3 regions of the Pseudonocardia sp. Ae717_Ps2 genome follow, and region 2 is predicted to be linked to each of the others. Evidence: riboswitches for the same ligand, from Rfam matches in the RefSeq annotation. Region 2 holds a riboswitch; each other region holds the start of a gene.
The links. Region 2 has a riboswitch for cobalamin ahead of Ae717Ps2_RS17105 (hypothetical protein). Riboswitches for the same ligand answer to the same signal wherever they lie in the genome.
Positions count from the first base shown of each region.

Region 1: linked by a shared signal. The riboswitch ahead of metE (5-methyltetrahydropteroyltriglutamate--homocysteine S-methyltransferase) and the one ahead of Ae717Ps2_RS17105 (hypothetical protein) in region 2 are both predicted to bind cobalamin.
Region 3: linked by a shared signal. The riboswitch ahead of Ae717Ps2_RS24365 (ribonucleoside-diphosphate reductase subunit alpha) and the one ahead of Ae717Ps2_RS17105 (hypothetical protein) in region 2 are both predicted to bind cobalamin.

Region 1 covers NZ_MCIS01000001.1:5,320,984-5,327,881, reverse strand. The annotation lists gene Ae717Ps2_RS24445 (zinc-binding alcohol dehydrogenase family protein) at 1-196, shown strand, start outside; gene Ae717Ps2_RS24440 (VWA domain-containing protein) at 236-1,777, opposite strand; gene Ae717Ps2_RS24435 (MoxR family ATPase) at 1,790-3,067, opposite strand; gene mdo (NDMA-dependent methanol dehydrogenase) at 3,204-4,496, opposite strand; cobalamin riboswitch at 4,727-4,936, shown strand; gene metE (5-methyltetrahydropteroyltriglutamate--homocysteine S-methyltransferase) at 5,063-6,898, shown strand, end outside.
Region 2 covers NZ_MCIS01000001.1:3,740,286-3,747,183, reverse strand. The annotation lists gene cobA (uroporphyrinogen-III C-methyltransferase) at 1-843, shown strand, start outside; gene Ae717Ps2_RS17115 (MarR family winged helix-turn-helix transcriptional regulator) at 897-1,439, shown strand; gene Ae717Ps2_RS17110 (chloride channel protein) at 1,436-3,022, shown strand; cobalamin riboswitch at 3,019-3,208, shown strand; gene Ae717Ps2_RS17105 (hypothetical protein) at 3,243-3,620, shown strand; gene Ae717Ps2_RS17100 (DNA polymerase IV) at 3,642-5,174, opposite strand; gene Ae717Ps2_RS17095 (4'-phosphopantetheinyl transferase superfamily protein) at 5,182-5,889, opposite strand; gene Ae717Ps2_RS17090 (hypothetical protein) at 6,010-6,330, opposite strand; gene Ae717Ps2_RS17085 (FAD-binding oxidoreductase) at 6,589-6,898, shown strand, end outside.
Region 3 covers NZ_MCIS01000001.1:5,298,644-5,305,541, reverse strand. The annotation lists gene Ae717Ps2_RS24365 (ribonucleoside-diphosphate reductase subunit alpha) at 1-1,161, opposite strand, end outside; cobalamin riboswitch at 1,292-1,495, opposite strand; gene Ae717Ps2_RS24360 (hypothetical protein) at 1,571-1,957, opposite strand; gene Ae717Ps2_RS24355 (hypothetical protein) at 2,128-2,490, shown strand; gene Ae717Ps2_RS24350 (ABC transporter substrate-binding protein) at 2,583-4,169, opposite strand; gene Ae717Ps2_RS24345 (GNAT family N-acetyltransferase) at 4,269-5,399, opposite strand; gene mftA (mycofactocin precursor MftA) at 5,558-5,644, shown strand; gene mftB (mycofactocin biosynthesis chaperone MftB) at 5,634-5,945, shown strand; gene mftC (mycofactocin radical SAM maturase) at 5,983-6,898, shown strand, end outside.

The DNA.
Region 1 (6,898 bases), 1.6 Mb from region 2:
CACCCGGCCGCTGTCCGAGCCGACCTCGACGGTGCAGCGGGAGATCCTGGACGAGGTCGCCCGCCTGGTCGACGCCGGCGAGCTGCGCAGCACCGAGACGCGGCGGCTGCAGGGACTGACCGCCGAGTCGGTCCGCGAGGCGCACCGGCTCATCGAGTCCGGCAGCACCGTCGGGAAGATCGTCGTCGAGCGCTGACCCCGGGGGTTCGTGCGCCATCGGGGGACGGGGCCGGGGTCAGCGGCCGATCAGCTCGCCGGCCATCTCGTTGGTCGTGGCCTCGAAGCCGGACAGGTCCCGGACCACGCGGACGCGGTCGCAGTACTCGGCGTAGGCGGGCAGGTCGCAGCGACCCAGCCCCCAGGAGTACCGCGGTTCCGGGGTCAGCCAGATCGTCTCCCTGGCCCGCCGGGTGATCTCGACGAACGCCTCCATGTTGGGATCGTTGCCGTTGCCCCGGCCGTCGCCGAGCACCAGCACCGTGGTGCGCCGGGTGACCGCCGAGCCGTGGTCCTCCAGGAACTGGCCGAAGGCCAGGCCGTAGTGGGAGTTCGCGTCGACGTCGAGCTGGTCGCCGCCGAAGATCAGCCCGAGGGCGTGCTCGACGGGGTGGTCGGCGAACAGGTCGGTCACCTCGACCAGGTCGGCGACGAACGCGAACGAGCGCACCTGGCCGAACAGGTCCTGCAGACCGTGCACCAGGTGCAGGGTGAACCGTGCGGTGGCCCGGACCGACAGCGAGACGTCGGTCAGCACCACCAAGCGCGGCTTGTCCTCCTGGCGCTGCACGGTGACCGGGGAGAAGGGGACGCCGTCGTAGCGCATGTTCCTGCGCATGGTCCGGGCCGAGTCGATCCGGCCCCGCGGCGAGACCCTTCTGCGGTGGGTGAGCGCGCCGTGCAGTGACTTCGCGAGCCGCCGCAGCGACTCCTCCAGCTGCATGCGCTCGGACTCGTTCGCCCGGTCGACCTCGGCGACGCGTTCGGCGTCGTCGTGGCCCTCGACGATCCGCTGCTCGATCGCGAGCAGCTTCTCCAGGTGGGCCTTGAGCAGCTCGGGGAGGTTGTCGAGCACCCCGGTGAGACGCCGGCGCAGGGCGGCCGCGTCGTCCTCGGTCCCCTGCTCGGACTCCGAGAGCCGGTCCTCCTCGGAGTTCAGCCAGCCCAGCAGCGCGTCCTGCTGGGCGACCGACAGGTCGGCGTCGACCTTCGTGCCCTGCTGCTGGGAGATGTCACCGGGCCGGCCACCGCCGGAGAACCGGTCGGTCTCGATCTGGACGCGCTGGCCGTCGGCGACGTCGCCTGCCTGCTCCTTGGAGAGCACGATCTCGTCCGTCATCGAGGCCATGTCGATCTTGTTGGCCTCCTGGTGCAGGTTGTACTGCTCGGCCAGGTCCTCCGGGTCGAAGAACTCCTTGATGTCGACCGGGGAGCCGTGGTCGTGGCCCTCCTGGGGGGTCTCCGACGGTTCCTCGGACAGCGTGAAGTTCTCCAGCGGGGTGTCGTCGGACATGTCGCCGTGCCCGTGCCCGTGGCCGTGACCCGTTTCGGCCTCGCCCACCCTGACCAGGGAGAAGAACAGGTCGAAGACCTCGTCGAAGGTCGCCTCGTCGCGGCGGTCCTTGATCAGCGCGATGCGCAGCGCCTCCTTCAGCACCGACCTGTCGGACAGCACTCCCGGCTGGGCGGCACAGGCCATCGCGTCGAGCGCCTCGGAGACCGAGATGCGCACCGACCGGATCCGCAGGAGCCGGACGAAGCGGTGGATGCTCGCTTCCATGCCGACGCCCGATCAGACCGGGCGCTTGCGGGAGCCGCCGAAGGAGCGGGTGCCCTGGCCGGGCGAGACCTTCCGGATCGCCGACGGCGGCGGGGCCACGCCGCCCGGGAGGCCGCCGTAGATGCCGCCGTGCCGGCCCGCCTGGTCCTTCGCCGCGCGCTTGGCGCGGCCGTCGACGTCGCCGTCGTCCGGGTCGTCGCCACGGGCGCCCGCGGTGCGCGCCGGCGGGGCGGCGGGCTCGTCGTGGTCGTGGTCGCCGTCGTGGCCGTGTCCATGCCCATGGCCGTGCCCGTGTCCGTGGCCGTGCTCGGCGACGACCGCGTTCGGGTCGACCAGCCGCGGCAGCGCGTCCAGGGCCTTCGTGACGTCCTTGTCGTACTTGACCACGACCGAGACGGTGTCGGAGAGGACCTGCGAGCTCAGCTCGCCGACGCCCAGGACGGCCAGCGTGCGGGCCCAGTCGATGGTCTCCGAGATCGACGGCGACTTGCGCAGCTCCAGCTCGCGCAGTCCGCGCACGACGTTGACGAGCTCCTCGGCCAGCTGGTCCGACAGCCCGGTCTTCTTCGACTTCACGATCTCCAGCTCGCGGGAGGCCGACGGGTAGTCGAGGAACAGGTGCAGGCAGCGACGCTTGAGCGCGGCGGCGAGGTCCCGGGTGTTGTTCGAGGTCAGCAGCACGTACGGGCGCTGCGTCGCGACGAAGGTCCCGATCTCGGGGACGGAGATCTGGAACTCGCCCAGGGTCTCCAGCAGTACGGCCTCCAGCGCCTCGTCGGCGCGGTCGACCTCGTCGATCAGCAGCACGACGGGCTGCTCGGAGCGGATGGCCTCCAGCAGCGGACGCGGCGCGAGGAAGCGTTCGGAGAAGAACACGCTCTCCTGGGACCCGATGCGGTCGACCGCGGAGGCGAGGTCCGGGGCGTCGGAGACGAGCTGCCCGATCTTCTCGCGGAGGATCTGGGTGTACATCAGCTGCTTGCCGTAGTCCCACTCGTACAGGGCCTTGGTCTCGTCCTGGCCCTCGTAGCACTGCAGACGCAGCAGTCGGCGCCCGGTGGCGACGGCGAGCATCTTGGCCAGCTCGGTCTTGCCGACCCCGGCGGGTCCCTCCAGCAGCAGCGGCTTGTCCAGGCGGGTCAGCAGGAACACCGTCGTCGCCAGGCGGGTGTCGGCGATGTAGCCCTGCTCCCGCAGGGTCTCGACCACCTGGTCGACGGACTCGAAGGGGCCGGTCGAGGCGACGGCCTCCGCCGCCTCGGTCACCGTGGGGACGACAGCCTCGGACACTCGGGTATCTCCTTCGCGGACCGCACCGGCTCTGGTGCGGGGACGAGCGGGGCCGCGGCCGGCGGGCCCACCCACCCGAGTATCGCCTCGGACGGCTGGGCCCGCCGGTGCGACGGTGGACCTCCTGACCTGCGGATCAGGTCAGCAGGTCGTCCAGGTCACCGTTGATGGAGTGGTCGACGACCGGGCGGACGGTCTCGAACGTGCACTCCTTCGGGTTGCCCGGGGTGCAGGCGTCGCCGAGGACGTGGTTGGTGATCCGGTCGACGTCGGCCGCGTCGCCGATGATGGTGGGCGCGTTCTCGTAGAACTTGGTCGGGCCGACCCCGAGCCGGTTCTTCGAGTAGGTGTCCTGCTTGACGTCGGCGAACTTCTCCGGGATGCCCACGTCGCGCAGCAGCCGGATGGACGCGGCGAGCGCCGCGTCGGCGGCCTGCGGCTTGGTCATGCCGCGGGTGTCGACACCCATGGCCTCGGCGATGTCGGCGAAGCGCTCGTAGACCACCGGCATGTTGAACGCCCACACGCGGGGCAGCGCGATGGCGTTGTTCAGGCCGTGGTGGGTGTCGTAGAACGCCGACACAGCGTGGCTGATCGAGTGGATGATGCCGAGACCACCGGAGTTGAACGCCTGGGCGGCGATGTACTGCGCGTACATCATGCCCTCGCGGCCGGAGAGCTCCTGGCCGTTCCAGACGGCCTTGCGCAGGTTCTGGGAGGTCAGCTTGATGGCGTGCAGGGCGTTGCCCAGCGACGGCTGGAAGTCCAGCCGCGAGACGTAGGGCTCCGAGGCGTGGGCGAGCACGTCGAACCCGCACTGCGCGGTGTAGTCGATCGGGCAGTCGTAGTAGAGCACCGGGTCGTCGATCGCGAGGGTGGTGACCGACGCGTCGTCGAAGGCGACGTACTTGTGCGGGTTGTCGGGGTCGGTCGTGGTGTCGGTGATGACGTAGGCCCACGAGGTCTCCGAGCCGGTACCGGCCGTGGTGGAGACCGCGATGTGCGGCGGGTTGGCCGGGTTCTCGGACTTGTTGAAGCCCTCGAACTCGTTGACGTTGCGACCGTCGTGGGCGACCGAGACGCGCGCGCCCTTGCAGGCGTCGTGCGAGGAGCCGCCGCCGATGGAGACGAAGGAGTCGCAGTTGTTCTGCTGGTAGAGGCCCACAGCGTCCATGACGTTGTAGTCCTTGGGGTTCGACTCGACCTTGTCGTACAGCACGACCTCGAGGCCGTGGTACTTCATCGACTCGACGATCTTGTGGACGATGTCGGTGCCGCGCAGGCCCGACGTCATCACCAGGGTCTTCTTGAAGCCCAGCTTGAGCGCCTCGGGGCCGATCAGCTCGTGCGACCCCGGGCCCATGAGCGCGCGAGGGAACGGGTGGAACTCCTTGATGGGGAACGGCTTGAGCAGCTCGTCTACCTGCATGTCAGCCCTTTCTGAGGCAGGCGGATGGGGTCGGGGCCGAACGCTAGGACCCCTGTGGCCGCGCGCACAGGGGTGATCGGCATTACCCCTCGGGAGACCGGGCAGGAAACCCCTCCGAACGGAGGGGGGCAGGGTGAGGTCGCCCGTCGATCCGTGTGGAGAGGGCTGAGTACTGCAAACATATTGCAACAGGGAGAGTTCGGCAACAGTTCGCCGGGCTCGTCCTGGGTTAGGGTCGGTCCGCCGACGGTTCGTGTCATCCCGGGAACGGGGCGTCACGAGGCAAGAGGGAACCCGGTGGGAATCCGGGACTGCCCCGCAGCGGTGAACGGGAACGACCGCCGTCAACAGCACTGGGAGTGATCCCGGGAAGCGACGGCCAGTAGGTGTGAGCAGTGCGCCCGTGAGTCCGAAGACCTGCCGCCGGTGCGTGCGCCGTCCGGCGTGCGCGGATCCGTGGCCTCGCGGGAGGGCCGGGCGGACGACCGGGCACCGTCGTGCCCGGCGGTCGCGGGCGCCCCCTGCCGGCGACGGGTCCTCCACCGCACTCGCGAGGAGAGAGGGCCGTGAGCATTCCTTCCAGCAGCACCATCGGCAGCACCGTCCTGGGGTACCCCCGGATCGGGCCGGACCGGGAGCTCAAGCGGGCGACCGAGGCGTACTGGGCCGGGCGGAGCGACGCGTCGGCACTGCACGACGTCGCCGCCGGACTGCGCCGCGACACCTGGACCGGGTTGCGCGACGCCGGGCTCGGCTCGGTGCCGGGCAACACGTTCTCGTTCTACGACCACGTCGGAGACACCGCGCTGGCGGTCGGGGCGGTGCCGGAGCGCTTCGCCGGCATCACCGACCCGCTGGAGCGGCTGTTCGCGATGGCGCGCGGCCGCACCGGTGCCCCGGCCTGCGAGATGACCAAGTGGTTCGACACGAACTACCACTACCTGGTCCCCGAGGTCGGCCCGGCCACCCGGCTCGCGCCGGGCAGCCGCAAGGCCCTCGACGAGTTCCGAGAGGCCCTGCGCATCGGGATCACCACCCGCCCGGTGCTGGTCGGACCGGTGACCTTCCTGCTGCTGTCGAAACCGGCCGACGGCGCACCGGAGGGCTTCCGCCCGCTGGACCTGCTCGGGCCGCTCGTCGAGGTCTACCGCGACCTGCTCGCCGAGCTCGCCGAGGCGGGCGCGGAATGGGTGCAGCTCGACGAGCCCGCCTTCGCCGCCGACCGGACGCCGGAGGAGATCGCGGCGCTGCGCCGGGCCTACGACCGGCTCGCCTCGGCGACCCGGCGGCCGAAGATCCTCGTCGCGTCGTACTTCGGGGAGCTGGGCCCGGCGCTGCCCGCGCTCGCCGCCACGGCCGTCGAGGGGCTGGCGCTCGACCTCGTCGCGGGGGGTGCCGACCTCGATGCCCTCGACCCGGCGGTCCCCGGGCTGGACCGGAAGGTGGTGCTGGCCGGCGTCGTCGACGGGCGCAACGTGTGGCGCACCGACCTGGACCGGGCGCTGGCGACGGCGCAGCGGCTGGTCGGCGTCGCGGGGCGGGTCGAGGTCTCCACGTCGTGCTCGCTGCTGCACGTTCCCTACGACCTGACCGTCGAGACGGCCCTGCCCGGCGACGTCGTCGACATGCTGGCGTTCGCCCGGCAGAAGGTCGAGGAGGTCGTGCTCCTCGGGCGCGCCCTGCACGAGGGCCCGGACGCGGTCGCGGCGGAGTTCGACGCCGCACGAGCCACCAGAGAGCGGGTCGCGGCCACCGCGCGCCGCGACGAGCGGGTGCGCTCCCGGCTCGCCGCTCTCGGCCCCGACCACTACCGGCGCAGCCACGGCGACGTGCGGGCGAAGGTCCAGCGCGAGGCGCTCGGCCTGCCCGTCGTCCCCACGACGACGATCGGCTCCTTCCCGCAGACCGCGCAGATCCGGCGCGACCGGGCCGCGCACCGCTCCGGCGTGATCGACACCGGCACCTACACCGAGCGGATGCGCCAGGAGATCGTCCGGGTGGTGCGGCTGCAGGAGGACATCGGGCTCGACGTCCTGGTGCACGGCGAGCCCGAGCGCAACGACATGGTCCAGTACTTCGCCGAGAACCTCGACGGCTTCGCCACCACCGACCACGGCTGGGTGCAGTCCTACGGCTCGCGCTGCGTGCGCCCGCCGATCCTGCACTCCGACGTGTCCCGGCCCCGGCCGATCACCGTCGGCTGGGCGGAGTTCGCGCAGTCGCTGTCCGAGGCGCCGGTGAAGGGGATGCTCACCGGGCCGGTCACCATCCTCGCCTGGTCGTTCGTGCGCGACGACCAGCCGCTGGGCGACACCGCCCGGCAGGTCGGGCTGGCCCTGCGCGACGAGGTCGTCGACCTGGAGGCGGCCGGGATCCGGATCGTCCAGGTCGACGAGCCCGCG
Region 2 (6,898 bases):
ACCGTCGGTGTGCTGGCCCGGGGCGCGCACCGGCGGTCCGCGGCCGTGCGCACCGCGCTGGTCGAGGCACTGGCCGCCGGCGTCGTCGACGAGTCGGCCGAGCCCCCACAGGCCGGTGTCGCGCTGGTCGGTGGCGGCCCCGGCGACCCGGAGCTGATCACCGTGCGCGGCCGGCGGCTGCTGTCGCGCGCCGAGGTCGTCGTCGCCGACCGGCTCGGCCCGCGCGACATCCTCGACGAGCTGTCCCCCGAGGTCGAGGTCATCGACGCCTCGAAGATCCCCTACGGCCGCGCCATGGCCCAGGGGCGGATCAACGAGCTGCTCGTCTCGCACGCCCGTGCCGGGAAGTTCGTGGTGCGCCTCAAGGGCGGCGACCCGTTCGTCTACGGCCGCGGGTTCGAGGAGGTCCAGGCGTGCGCCGCGGCGGGGGTGCCGGTGACCGTCGTCCCGGGTATCACCAGCGCCTTCGCCGCACCGGCCGTCGCCGGGACGCCGGTGAGCCACCGCGGGGTGGCACACGAGATCGTCGTCGTCTCCGGGCACGTCGCACCGGGTGACCCGCGCAGCCTGACCGACTGGACCGCGCTGGGCCGGATGACCGGCACGATCGTGCTGATGATGGCCGTGGAGCGGCTCGGGAAGTTCGCCGAGGCGCTCATCACCAACGGCCGCCCGGCCGACACCCCGGTGCTGATCGTGCAGGACGGCACCACGCGGATCGAGCGGTCGGTCCGCGCGACGCTGGAGACCGCCGAGCGCGTCGCCGCCGAGCAGGAGATCAGCCCGCCCGCGATCGTCGTGATCGGGCCGGTCGCCGGTCTGCAGGCGCCCGTCGCCCGCTGACCGCGCCGACCTCATTGCACACTGCAACCTTGCAGTGTGCAATCATCGGCGGCGTGACCGACGAGAACGGTGCGACCGACGAGAACGGTGCTGCCGACGAGATCGACGATGTCGTCGACGCGGTGATGACCGCGAGCCGGGCGATGCTCTCCGTGGTGGCCGGGTCCCTGGCCGCCGCGGGGGAGCAGGCCGGCCCGACGGCGGGCGAGGTGACCCTGCCGCAGTACCGCGCGCTGGTCGTGCTGGCCCAGCACGGCACCCGGCGCCCGGCCGACCTGGCCACGGCGCTGACCGTGTCGGCGTCGACGGCGACCCGGATGTGCGACCGGCTGGTGAGCCGCGGCCTCGTCGTGCGCACCCGCACCGGCGACGACCGCCGCGAGGTCGCCCTCGCGCTCAGCCCCGCCGGGCGGACGCTCGTCGACGAGGTCACCCGGCTGCGCCGCGCCGAGATGCACCGGCTGCTCGCGATGCTGCCCGCCGCCGAGCGCACCGCGGTCCGCGACGCACTGCGCCGCTTCGCCGACGCCGCGGGCGAGGTCGGCGAGACCGACTGGGCCGTCGCGCCGGTGCCCGCCGAGGGCGGTGCGCGGTGACCGCGGTCCGCGCGCTGCACCGCGCGCTCGTCGGCACCCGGCCGGGGCTCGTCGGCCTGGCGACGGTCATCGGGATCGGCGCCGGCATCGGGTCGGTGCTGTTCCACGAGCTGATCCTCGGCGTGACCTGGCTGGTCACCGGGCGGGAGGACTTCTCCGACGCCGGCCGGGTCGCCTCGCCGCACCTGCCCGGGCTGGGCGTGTGGTTCCTGCTGATCGCCCCGGTGCTCGGCGGCCTGGTGTACGGCCCGCTGGTCCAGCGGTTCGCCCCGGAGGCGCGCGGGCACGGGGTGCCCGAGGTGATGTTCGCCGTCGCGCGCAGGGGCGGGCGGATCCCGGCCACCGTCGCCGCGGTGAAGGCGCTCGCGTCGGGGATCTGCATCGGGACCGGCGGCTCCGTCGGCCGGGAGGGCCCGATCGTGCAGATCGGCTCCGCGCTCGCCTCGGCGATCGGGCAGTGGCTGCGGGTGCCCGCCACCCGGCTGGTGCTCATGGTCGCCTGCGGTGCCGCGGGCGGGATCTCCGCGACGTTCGACGCCCCGGTCTCCGGGGTGGTGTTCGGCCTGGAGCTGATCCTGCGGTCGTTCAGCGCCGAGGCGTTCGGCGTGCTGGTGATCAGCTCGGTGGTCGCGAACGTCGTCGCCGAGGTGATCGCCGGCGACCGCGCGATCCTGACCCTGCCGCACTTCGACCTGGGCAGCCCCGCCCAGCTGCCGCTCTACGCGCTGCTCGGGCTGCTCGCCGGGCTGCTGGGCTGGGCCTTCGCCCGGATCCTCTACGTCGTCGAGGACGCCTGTGACGCCGTCTGGCGCGGCCCGGAGTGGCTGCGCCCGGCCGTCGGCGGGCTGCTGCTCGGCGCGCTGCTGCTGGCACTGCCCCAGATGTACGGCGTCGGCTACCCCGTGCTGGAGGCCGCGATCGGTGGCCGGTACGCCGTCGGGCTCCTGCTCCTGCTCGTCGTCGGGAAGATCCTCGCGTCCAGCCTCACCATCGGCATCGGCGGGTCCGGCGGTGTGTTCGCGCCGTCGCTGTTCGTCGGTGGCACCGCCGGTACCGCCTTCGGCTACGCCGCCGCGGCCCTGTTCCCGGCGCTGGACCTGCACCCCGGCGCGTTCGGTCTGGTCGGCATGGCGGCGGTGTTCGCGGGGGCGGCGCACGCCCCGATCACCGCGGTGCTCATCGTGTTCGAGCTGACCGGCGACTACGCCCTCATCCTGCCGCTGATGGCCGCCGTCGTCCTGGCCACCGGCCTGTCGAACCTGGTGTCGCGGGACAACATCTACACGCTCAAGCTGCTGCGACGCGGGATCGACCTCGCTGCCGACACCCCGACCGACGAGGCGCTGCGCCGGGTCGTCGTCGCCCAGGTGATGCGTCCCGTCGACGGCACCCCGCCCGGCCCGGAGCTGCCCGCGCTGGACCCGGCCGCCCCGGTGCACGACGTCCTCGGGGTGCTCGCCGCGCACCGGGGAGCCGCGCTGCCCGTGCGGGAGCCGGACGGGCCGCTGCTCGGGACGCTCGCCGAACACGACCTGCTCGACCATCTGCGGGGGGTGTCGGGGCGGGGGACGGTTGACCACTGACCCGGTCGCGTGATGGGCTCCCCGACGACGACGGAACAGGAAGCCGGTGCGAATCCGGCGCGGTCCCGCCACTGTCACCGGGGAGTGCCCTCCCCACACCGGTGCCACCGCCCGCGAGGGTGGGAAGGCCGGGGAGGGCGCGGGGATCCGGGAGCCAGGACACTGCCCGTCGTCGCGGATTCCCACTGGTGAGGGCGCGGACCCTCGAGGAGGACATGCGATGAGCCACGACCTGGTGGTGCTCGGTACCGACCCGTCCGGCGACGGCGCACCCCGCCCGGGTGCCCACGTCGCCGACCTGCTGGCCGACGCCGAGACCGTCTTCGCCTTCCCCCAGGCCGAGTCGACGGCCCTGTTCTACGCCGAGGCGTGGCGGGTCGAGCCGGTCACCCCGCGTGACGCCGTCGCCCGGATCGGGGCCTGGGCCGCCGCCGGACCCGCCGGCGGCGCGGTGCTGCTGGTCGGGGGCGACCCCGCGGCCGACGCCGCGCTCGGTGCGGTCCTCGACGGGTTGGCGCGCACCGTCCCGGCGCTGCGGGCCCGGGTCGCCGAGGGCAGCCGCGTCGCGCCGCCGCACCGCAGCCCGCTGATCGGCTGAGACCGCCGGCGGGCGGCGCGCTCAGGCCCGCCAGCTGCCCAGCGGGTCGGCCCGGGTGAGGTCGGGGTCGGCGGCGTCGAGCGTGCGGGTGCGGCCGGGCCCGGTGTAGGCGGTCTCGAAGCGCACGGTGACCCGCCCGTGCCCGGCGCCCTGGACCCAGCCGTGGCCGTGCTCGGGGTGGGCGACGTCGTCGCCGGCGCGCCAGGGCCGGTCCGGGTCGGGTTCGCGGTCGGGGCGGCCCGGGCGGACGGGGCCGGGCACGTCGCCGGCACCCGTGGTCGCGTCGGCCCCCGCGGTACCGCCGGTCCCCGCAGGACTGTCGGCCCCCGCGGCCGCGCCCGTCCCCGTCCTCGCGTCGGTGTCTGGAGGTGCGTCGGTGTCCGGTGGTGCGTCGAGCACGGCCACCCCCGCCGCGCCGGCCCGGGCGTCGGCCGCGGGCGGGGGGTCCAGGGCCGAGGCCGTCGTCCACCCGTTCTCCGAGGGCACCGCGTCGAACAGGGCCAGCGGCGGCTCGTCGCCGAAGCCGGACACCGACACGCCCAGCAGCCGCACCCCGCCCTCGCCGACCGCGCCCTCGGCCAGCCGGCGCGCCACCGCGACCAGGGTCGCCAGGTCCCGGGTGCCGAACGGGGTCGTCTCCGACCGGGTGTGGGTGGTGAAGTCCCCGGTCCGCGCCTTCACGGTGACGGTGCGGGCGGTCCGACCGTCGGCGACCAGCCGTCGGTGCACGGCGACGCAGATCGACTCCACCGCGGTGTGCACCGCGCTCATCGCGGTCAGGTCGGCGTCGAAGGTCGTCTCCGCGCTGATCTGCTTGGCCGCGCCGCGCGGGGCGACCGGACGGTCGTCGATGCCGCGGGCGAGACGGTGCAGCTCGGACCCGATCGCACTACCCAGCACCCCGGCGACCTCGCGGGCGTCCATCGCGGCGAGCTGCCCGATCGTCTCGATCCCGATCTTCCGCAGCGCCTCGCCGGAGACCGGCCCGATGCCCCACAGTGACCGCACCGGCAGCGGGTCGAGCACGGCCGCCTGCTCGGCGTGGGCGATCACCCGCAGCCCGTCCGGCTTGGCCAGCTCGGAGGCGATCTTCGCGATCTGCTTGCCCGACCCGGCGCCCACCGAGGCGGGCAGCCCGGTGCGGTCGCGCACCGCGCCGCGCAGCCGGGTGCCCCACTCCCGCACCTGGTCGGGGGAGGCGCCCACGAGGTCGGGCGGCTCCACGAACGCCTCGTCCACCGACACCGGCTCCAGCACGGGGGAGAACTCGCCGAGGACGGCCATGACCTCCTCGGACAGCGCCTTGTACAGGGAGAACCGGGGCGGCAGGACCGTCGCGTGCGGGCAGCGCCGCCGCGCCTGGCCCATCGGCATCGCCGAGCGTGCCCCGAACACCCGGGCCTGGTAGCTCGCCCCCGCGACGACGCCGCGAGGTCCCGCGCCGCCGACGAGGACCGGACGGTCGGCCAGGGTGGGCCGGGTGAGCTGCTCGACGGAGGCGAAGAACGCGTCCATGTCGAGGTGCAGCACCCAGCGGTCGGCCGCCGCGGTCACTCCATCATCACCCGTGCATCGTGCCCCGGCGCACCGACAGGATCGCGTCGCCGTCGGCGACGGTGACGGCCGGGGCCACCGGTCCCGCCCCGGCGACGGCGCCCGGGTGGTCGTCGAGGCCGGTGGGGACGTCGGTGACCCACCAGCTCCCGGCGGTGCCGGTCCAGTCCAGCACCCGGGCCGGGCCGTGCGGCGGGGACAGGGTGATCGCGTCCATCGGGCTCGACAGGCCCTCCCCGGTGGCCTTGAGCAGCGCCTCCTTCCGGGTCCAGGTGACCAGGAAGCCGGTCCCGTCGGGCGTCCCGGCGGCGAGCTCGGCGGGGGACAGGGCGTGCCGGGCCAGGCCGTCGAGGCCGGACAGGGGGCGGTGCGCCTCGACGTCGACGCCGACCGGCCCGGTCCCGACCGCGACACCGACCAGCGCGCCGGAGTGGGTGAGGGAGAAGCCGGGGTCGTCGCCGCGCCCGGCCAGGCGGGGCTTGCCGTGCGGCTCCCCGCAGCGGCAGGTCCGGTCGAGGACGAGCTCGGCGGGGTCGGCGTCGAGCCGCTCGGCGAGCACGAGCCGGGCCAGCGCGTGCGCGGCGAGGTAGCGGGCGCGGTCCTCGGGCCGTCGCAGCGCGACGAGCCGTTCGCGTTCGTGGGCGTCCAGCAGCGCGACGAGGTCGGCGCGGGCGCCGGGATCGGCCGGGGCGGCCCACCAGACGGTGACGGTCACGGCGTCCAGCCTCCCACGTCGCACCCCGGTCGGGGCGCGCCGCCGGGAGTGATCACGGACCGGGCACACGAAGGGTCGCCCGTCGGCGTCTCCGGTGCCCGGTCCGTGCTCCCCGTGCGGTCAGCCGCTGCGGCGGGCGGCGAAGTCCGTGCGGACGTGGGCCGGGCGGGCCTGCGGGGCCGGCCCCGCCGTGCGCGGTGCCGCCGGGCCGCCCGGCGCGCCGGACCGGCCGCGCTTGGCCGCACGGCGCTCGGCGCGGTTGGCGGGTGCGGTGGCGGTGGCCCCGCCGGGTGCCGCCCCGCCGGCCGTGCCGGGCCCGGTCGCGCCGGTCAGGGAACCGGGAACCGCGGACGCGTCGGTCGGTCGGGCTGTGCTGTGGGCTGCCCTGTGGGCGGTGCTGTGGGCGGTGCTGTGGGCGGTGGTGTGGCGGGTCGTGGGCATACGACCTCCTCGGAACATCGGGTCGGACTCGGACCGGGTGAGAGGGGCCGGTGACGCGCGGGGACGCCGGAGGGGCCGCGCGAGGGCGGCGACGGTTCCGGGGCCCGGTGAGGACGTCACGGGCCGGCGACGGAGGGCGCGGAGATCGACCGCGCGGGTCGCTCAGAGGAACCGGATCAGCATGGCGGCGACGCTACGACGACGACCCCGACCGGTGCCACCGGTTTTCCCCGGCGCCGCCGCCCTATCGTCGCGGGCATGGGTACGGCGGGCACGGGTACGGCAGGGACGGCGGGCACGGTGACGGCGGACGTGCTGGTGATCGGCGGCGGCATCGCGGGGGTGTCGGTCGCGTGGGAGCTGGCCGCGCACGCCCGGGTCGTGCTGACCGAGGCGGAGGACGACCTGCCGGTCCACTCCACCGCCCGCTCCGCGGCGACCTACATCCCCGGGCACGGCTCCGGCCCGTTCCGCGCGCTGATCGACGCCTCGGGCCCGCGGTTCGCCGCGCTGCCCGCGCTGCTCGGCACGCCACCGCTGCTGAGCCCGCGCCCGGTCCTGCACGTCG
Region 3 (6,898 bases), 1.6 Mb from region 2:
GGTCCAGTCGTTGCCGAGCCCACCGGAGTACTTGGCCAGCAGCGCGTTGTTCCGGTACCCGCCGAAGATCGACTCCAGGTCGTCGTCGACGGTGGTGAGGAAGCACGACGACAGCTGCGGCCGGGTGGTGCCGGAGTTGAACAGCGTCGGGGTCGAGGCCATGAAGTCGAAGCTGGACAGGACCTCGTAGAACTCGATCGCCCGGGCCTCGCGGTCGATCTCGCGCACCGCCAGCCCCATCGCGACCCGCAGGAAGAACGCCTGCGGCAGCTCGAAGCGCACGCCGCGCTCGTGCAGGAAGTAGCGGTCGTAGAGGGTCTGCAGGCCGAGGAAGCCGATCTGCAGGTCACGGTCCGGGCGGAGGGCGGCGGTGACCCGGTCCAGGTCGAAGGTCGCGAGCTCGGGGTCGACCAGGCCGATCGCGATGGCGTGGCGCAGGTAGTCCTTCGTGTAGGACGCGTACCGCTCGGTCATCGTCGCGTGGTCCGGGGTCTCCCGGGTGCCCGCCAGGTGCGAGACGGCCTCGGCGCGGAGCCGGTCCAGCAGCAGTCGGGACGCCACCAGGGAGTAGGCGGGCTCGCGCTCCACCAGGGTGCGGGCGGCCAGGACCAGGGCCTGGGCCAGCTCGTCGGCGGTGATGCCGTCGTAGACGGTGCGGTCCAGCTCGGCGAGCACCGGCTCCGGCGCGACGTCGTCGATGCCGTCGCACGCCTCGCCGAGCACCGCGGCGACCCGGTCACGGTCCAGTGGGGTCCGGCTGCCGTCGGGCCCGGTGACGTGCACGACCGGTGCGTCCGACACGCTGTCCCCGCCGTCGCGTTCCCGGGCCCGTGCCTGCTGCTCGCGGTAGAGCACGTAGGAACGGGCGACCTTGTGGTGGCCGCCGCGCATCAGGGCGAGCTCGACCTGGTCCTGGATCTGCTCGACGTGCACGGCGTGCGCCGGGTGCCGGGTCAGCGCCGCGACGACCTGGTCGGTCAGCCCGGCCACGAGGTGGTGCAGCCGCGACGACGTCGCGCCCGAGTCCCCCTCGACCGCCAGGAACGCCTTGGTCGTCGCCACCGAGATCTTCGTGGCGTCGAACCCGGTCTCGGAGCCGTCGCGCCGGATGACGCGCAGGGCCGGGGGTGCTGTTGCCGGTGCAGCGGTGGAAGCCGTCACGGGCTCTCTCCTCGCGAGTCGCCGTCGCCTCCGGGGGCGGGCGCGGTGCGAGGAGGCGGCGGGTCCCGTGCCGTCGGCGGCCCACCGCACCCTGGCGCCGTCCCACGAGGCCCCGGAGCAGCGCGCACCGGTCGGTACGCGCACCGGTGGCAGGTCTTCGGACTCACGGGCGCACTGCTCACACCTACTGGCCGTCGCTTCCCGGGATCACTCCCAGTGCTGTTGACGGCGGTCGTTCCCGTTCACCGCTGCGGGGCAGTCCCGGATTCCCACCGGGTTCCCTCTTGCCTCACCGGCCCGGGCGGGCCGGTGAACCACCAGTGATCCGGACACTACATCTTGTGGGCAGAGCTACTCCATCCCCCCATCGGTGCGGATGCGACCCCCCTCGGTGACCGGCGGTCCGGGGTCAGCCCGCCGCCCGTCCCTCGGCCGTCGCCCGGGGGCCGGGGGTGAACACGTGCCCCGCGAGTGCGGGCGGGACGGCGGCGAGGCCCGGCCCGCCGGCGCGCACCCAGGCCGCGACCGCGTCCGTGGTCGCGGCGTCCAGGACCGCACGGAGCCAGACCGGGCGGGCGCCCGCCCGGCGGGCCCCGGGCGCCGGGGCGACCACCAGGACGTCGGAGTCCGCGCACGGGCCCAGGCACTCGCTGGTGCGCAGCCGGGCGTGCCCGGCCAGGCCGTCGGTCAGCCGGTCGAGCAGCCGGTCGTGGTGGTCGCGGTCGAGGCCGGGGTGCTTGCGGCCGGAGCCGCAGCAGCACCCCCGGCAGGCGGTGACGGCGGGGAGGGCGGACACGCCCCGACCCTACGTGACACCTGACGAACTGTTCAGGTGATCACGGCGACGACGGGTGTCCGGCGGCACCGGCCCGGCGGACGGTCGTGGTCGACGAGGCGCGGCGGGTAGGCAGGGCCCGCCGTGGGGTACTCCGCCGCCGACCGTTCCACCATCGACAGGGAGATCCCGTGAGCCACCACGTCCTGGACGCCGCCGGCGTCACCACCCCGGCCGTCGTCGTCGAGAAGCTGCACGACGCCGCCCGCGCGAGCACCGCCTGCGCCTCGGCGATGGTCGCCTCCGGCGGGATGGAGACCGAGGTCCTGCTGGCGCTCGACGCCGCCGACCTCTGCACCGCCGCCGCGGCCGTGCTCGGCCGCCGCACCGGGGACAAGGCCGTCGGCGAGGCCGCCGCCTCGGCCGCCGCGCTGGCCTGCGAGGCGTCCGCCGCGGCCTGCGGCGCCCACGCCGACCACCACGAGCACTGTCGGCTGCACGCCGAGGTCACCCGCGAGACGGCGGCGCTGCTGCGCGAGCACGCCGGCGCCTGAGGCCCGGCGGGGCGTGCGCGGCCGGGCCCCTGGCCCGGCTGCGCACGCCCGTCCTGCGGCCGGGAGCGGTTCCGAGCCCCGCCCGCAGCGGGTCACCCCATCCGCAGCCGGTGGAACCGGGCCCAGGTGGCGGTGTCGGGCCGGGCGGGCTCGACGCCGGTCAGGTCGGCGGAGACGCCGACGTGCTCGTCGCCCGAGGACCAGACGGTCGAGCGGTCGCGCAGCAGGAGCTGGGCGCGTCGCAGGGCCTCGACCCGGCGCGCCTCGTCGGGCACCCCGCGCGCGGTGGCGAGCAGGGCACGCACGTCGGCCCGTCCCGCCGCGGCCGGTGCGGCCGGCGCGCCGTCGTCGCCCGCGGTCGCGGCGGGCGGGGCGTCGTCGGCGGGGTCCGGGCCCGCGGTCGCGCGCAGGTACAGCGGGAGCGGGGTCGCCGCGGCCCGGCGGAACCGGATGCCCGGGGTCGGGACGGCGTCGGGCGGGTCCGGCTCGCGCGGCGTGCAGGTCAGCCCGATCTCGGCGAGCTGTTCCACGACGGTGTCGGCGGCCGGGCGCGACATCGGGTCGAACGGGTCGAACAGCAGCGGCACCTCCAGCCGGTCCGCGCCCGCCGCCGCGACGAGCTCCCGCGCGCGGGCGACGTCGCGCTCCACCGGCGCGAACCCGGCCGGGTGATACGCCAGGCCCGGGCCGAACAGGTCGTCGCCCGGCTCGGCGAGGTCGAGCAGCACCTCGCGGACGAGCTCGGTCCGGTCGATGCCGAGCCGGACCGCCTCGGCCAGCCGGGGATCGCCGAGCACGTCGCCGGACGCCCCGGCGGTCGTGCCGCCCGCCGTACCGGTGCCGGGGGCCGACCCGGCCGGGCCGACGTCGAGGAAGCGGGTCGCCGAGCCCGGCGCGGACACCACCGTCGTGCCGACCCGCCCGAGCAGCCGGCGCGCGCTGTGCGGGAACAGGTCGTGCGCCCAGTGCACGTGACCGTCCACGAGGGACTGGTAGCGGTTCTCCTCGTCGTCGTCCACCACGAACTCCACGGCGGGCGAGCGCGCCGCGCCCAGCCAGTGGCCGTCGTGCCGGTAGAGCGCGTCCGGGGACCCGGGCAGCCAGCGGAACGCTCCGGTGCCCACCGGCGGGGTGCCGCGGCCGTCGCGCACGATGCCGGTGCCCGGCGAGCCCAGGACGAGGCCGAACAGGAAGTCCGGGGCGCCGAGCACCAGCTCCACCTCCGACGCCGAGACCGCCCGGCTGGCGGCGAGGTCGAGCCCGGCCAGCAACGGTGCCGCCGTCGCCCCGGTGGCGGGATCGGTGATCCGGCGCAGCGACGCCAGCACGTCGGCCGAGGTCAGCGGGCGCCCGTCGTGGGCGGGGGCGTCGCGCAGCCGGATCCGCCATCTCGTCCCCGTCCGGTCCGGCGCCGCCGACGCGGCCAGGTGCGGCCGTGGGGTCATGTCCTGGTCCCAGACCAGCAGCGTGTCCGCGACGGCCGCCGCCCGCGCCCGGTCCACCGGCCGCCACACCACGTGCGGGTCCGGGACGCCGAGCGGGCCGTCACCGGCGAACGCGGCCACCAGCCGAGGGGCGGTGGTGTCGGCCGGGGCCCCGCACGCGGCCAGCGCCGGAATCCCCGCCAGCGCCGCGGTCGCACCGGCGGCCCGCAGGAACGATCGACGGCTCAACTGCACGACCACAGGGTGCCCGGTGCGGTCACGGCCGAGGCGGCGGGGAGGGACCTCCGCGGGTGCCGGGCGGGCTCAGGACAGGGCGTGCCCGACCCGGAGAGATCACCGGCGCGGGCCGGCGGCCTCGAGGTGGGTGCCGACCGGCGTGAACCCGCTGCGCCGGTACCAGTCCCGTGGCCAGTCGTCGACGCCGGCGCCCAGTGCGAGCAGGTCGCAGCCGTGCTCGGCGGCGAGCTCGCGGGAGCGGGCCAGCAGCGCCCGGCCGTGCCCCCGGCCGCGGTGGGCCCGGTCGGTCTCCAGGGCGTCGAGCCAGGCCGTCGCACCGTCGCGGCGCAGCGTCGCGGCCGCCACCACCCGGTCGTCGACGACGACGGCGAGGCGGTGCAGGGCCAGCACCCGGTCGTCGCCGGTGTCGCGGTCGACCAGCTGGCCGAGGTCCTCGGGTCCGGTGCCGGGCAGGTCCCGGGCCCAGGAGGCGCGCCGGAACCCGCGGAGCTCGTGGTGGTCCAGCTCGGTGACCGTCGCCGTGTCCGGGGTCGCGCCGGTCGTGGTGGGGGCGGTCATGGCCTCGTTCGCCGCGACCGACCACCCGGCGGCGCGCAGGCCGTCGGCCAGCTCGTCCGCGCCCGGTCCCCACAGCAGCGCGTTCGGGTGCAGGCCGTGCGCGGTGAGCGCCCGGTCGGCCTCGGCGAGCACGGTGGCCGGATCGGTCCGGTCAGGACGGTCGAGCAGCAGCCGGTTGTGCATCCGCGACACCGGCCAGGCGTCGGTCCGGACCGCGACGCCGCCGGTCACGGGCTCCTCCGCGCTCGCGCCGCGGCGCAGCATCGACGGCTCGAACCCCATCGCCCGCGCCGCTGCGCCGGGTTCGGGGACCTCCGGGGCGGCGAAGCCGTCCGGGCCGGGCCGGTAGGGCAGCACCATCAGCACCGCCGACGCCGGCACCGCCCCGTAGGCGTGCGGGAACCGCATCGACGCCGGGTCGGTCGGCACGCCCGGCTCCCACCGGACGTCGATCCCGGCGCCGTCGATCCGGGCCGGGTCGAGGACGAGCAGGACCAGGTCCGACCGGCCGGCGAACAGGCGCTGCGCGGGCAGGGCGACCTGGTCGGGCGTCGACAGGTGCACGAACCCGACCTCGTCGAGGGAGGGGGGAGCCACGGCTCCGGTGTCGAGCCACCTCCGCCACTCACCCGGGGTGCAGAGGTGCAGCAGGACCGTCCCGACCGTCATGGGAGACAGCCTGCCCGCCCGTCCGAACGGACGGGCGTGGATGTCGAGTATTGATTTCCGGCACCGGGTGCCAATAGCGTCCGATCCGCTGCCACCGCCGGCCGGCGGGGCGGTTCACCACCTCTCTCGCCGAGAGTCGGATCCAGCGGAGGTTGCGCATGAGTGAGCACCAGAACGAGGACGCCCTGACCGAGGAGACCCTCGTCGAGGAGGTCTCCATCGACGGCATGTGCGGTGTCTACTAAGCCCCTCGACACCACGGTTCCGGACGGTGCCGCGGGGGCTTTCGACCCCGCGGCACCGTACCGGCTCAGCGAGAGCGTCTCGCTGCGTCCGGAGCCCTTCGGCGCCCTGGTGTACGACTTCGTGACCCGCAAGCTGTCCTTCCTCAAGACGCCCCAGCTGGTCTCGGTCGTGCGCGACCTGGAGAACCAGCCGGACGCCCGGTCGGCCGTCGTGGCCGCCGACGTCCCCGAGGCCCAGCACGACGCCTACCTGCGTGCCCTCGCCGGACTGCTGAAGTCCCGCACGATCGTCGCCCGCTAGTCCCGCCCGCCCCGCCGACCACCACAGTGAGGTGCCCGTGAAGCTGGTCGACCACTTCCAGTACGGCCTGAACTCGCCCATCTGCCTGACCTGGGAGCTCACCTACGCGTGCAACCTCGCGTGCGTGCACTGCCTGTCCAGCTCGGGGCGGCGCGACCCGCGCGAGCTGAGCACCGCCGAGGCCAAGGCCGTCATCGACGAGCTGCAGCGCATGCAGGTCTTCTACATCAACATCGGTGGCGGCGAGCCGACCGTGCGCCCGGACTTCTGGGAGCTGCTGGACTACGCCATCGCCCACGACGTCGGCGTCAAGTTCTCCACCAACGGCGTCAAGCTCGACAAGGCCCGTGCCGCGCAGCTCGCCGCGACCGACTACGTCGACATCCAGATCTCGATGGACGGCGCGACGGCCGAGGTCAACGACTACGTGCGGGGCCCCGGCTCGTTCGACACCGCGATCACCGCGCTGGAGAACCTCGCCGAGGCGGGCTTCAAGCACCCCAAGATCTCGGTCGTGATGACCCGGGAGAACGTCGACCAGCTCGACGAGTTCAAGGCCATCGCCGACAAGTACGGCGCCCAGCTGCGCATCACCCGTCTCCGCCCGTCCGGCCGCGGCGCCGACGTCTGGGACGAGCTGCACCCGACCCAGGCCCAGCAGAAGCAGCTCTACGACTGGCTGGTCGCGAACGGCGACCAGGTCCTGACCGGTGACTCGTTCTTCCACCTGTCGGCCTACGGCGAGGCCCTGCCCGGGCTGAACCTGTGCGGCGCGGGCCGCGTGGTCTGCCTGATCGACCCGGTGGGCGACGTCTACGCCTGCCCGTTCGCGATCCACGAGAACTTCCTGGCGGGCAACGTCCGCGACGAGGGCGGCTTCAAGGAGGTGTGGGAGCACTCCGAGCTGTTCACCGAGCTGCGCCAGCCGCAGACCGGCGGGGCCTGCGCCTCGT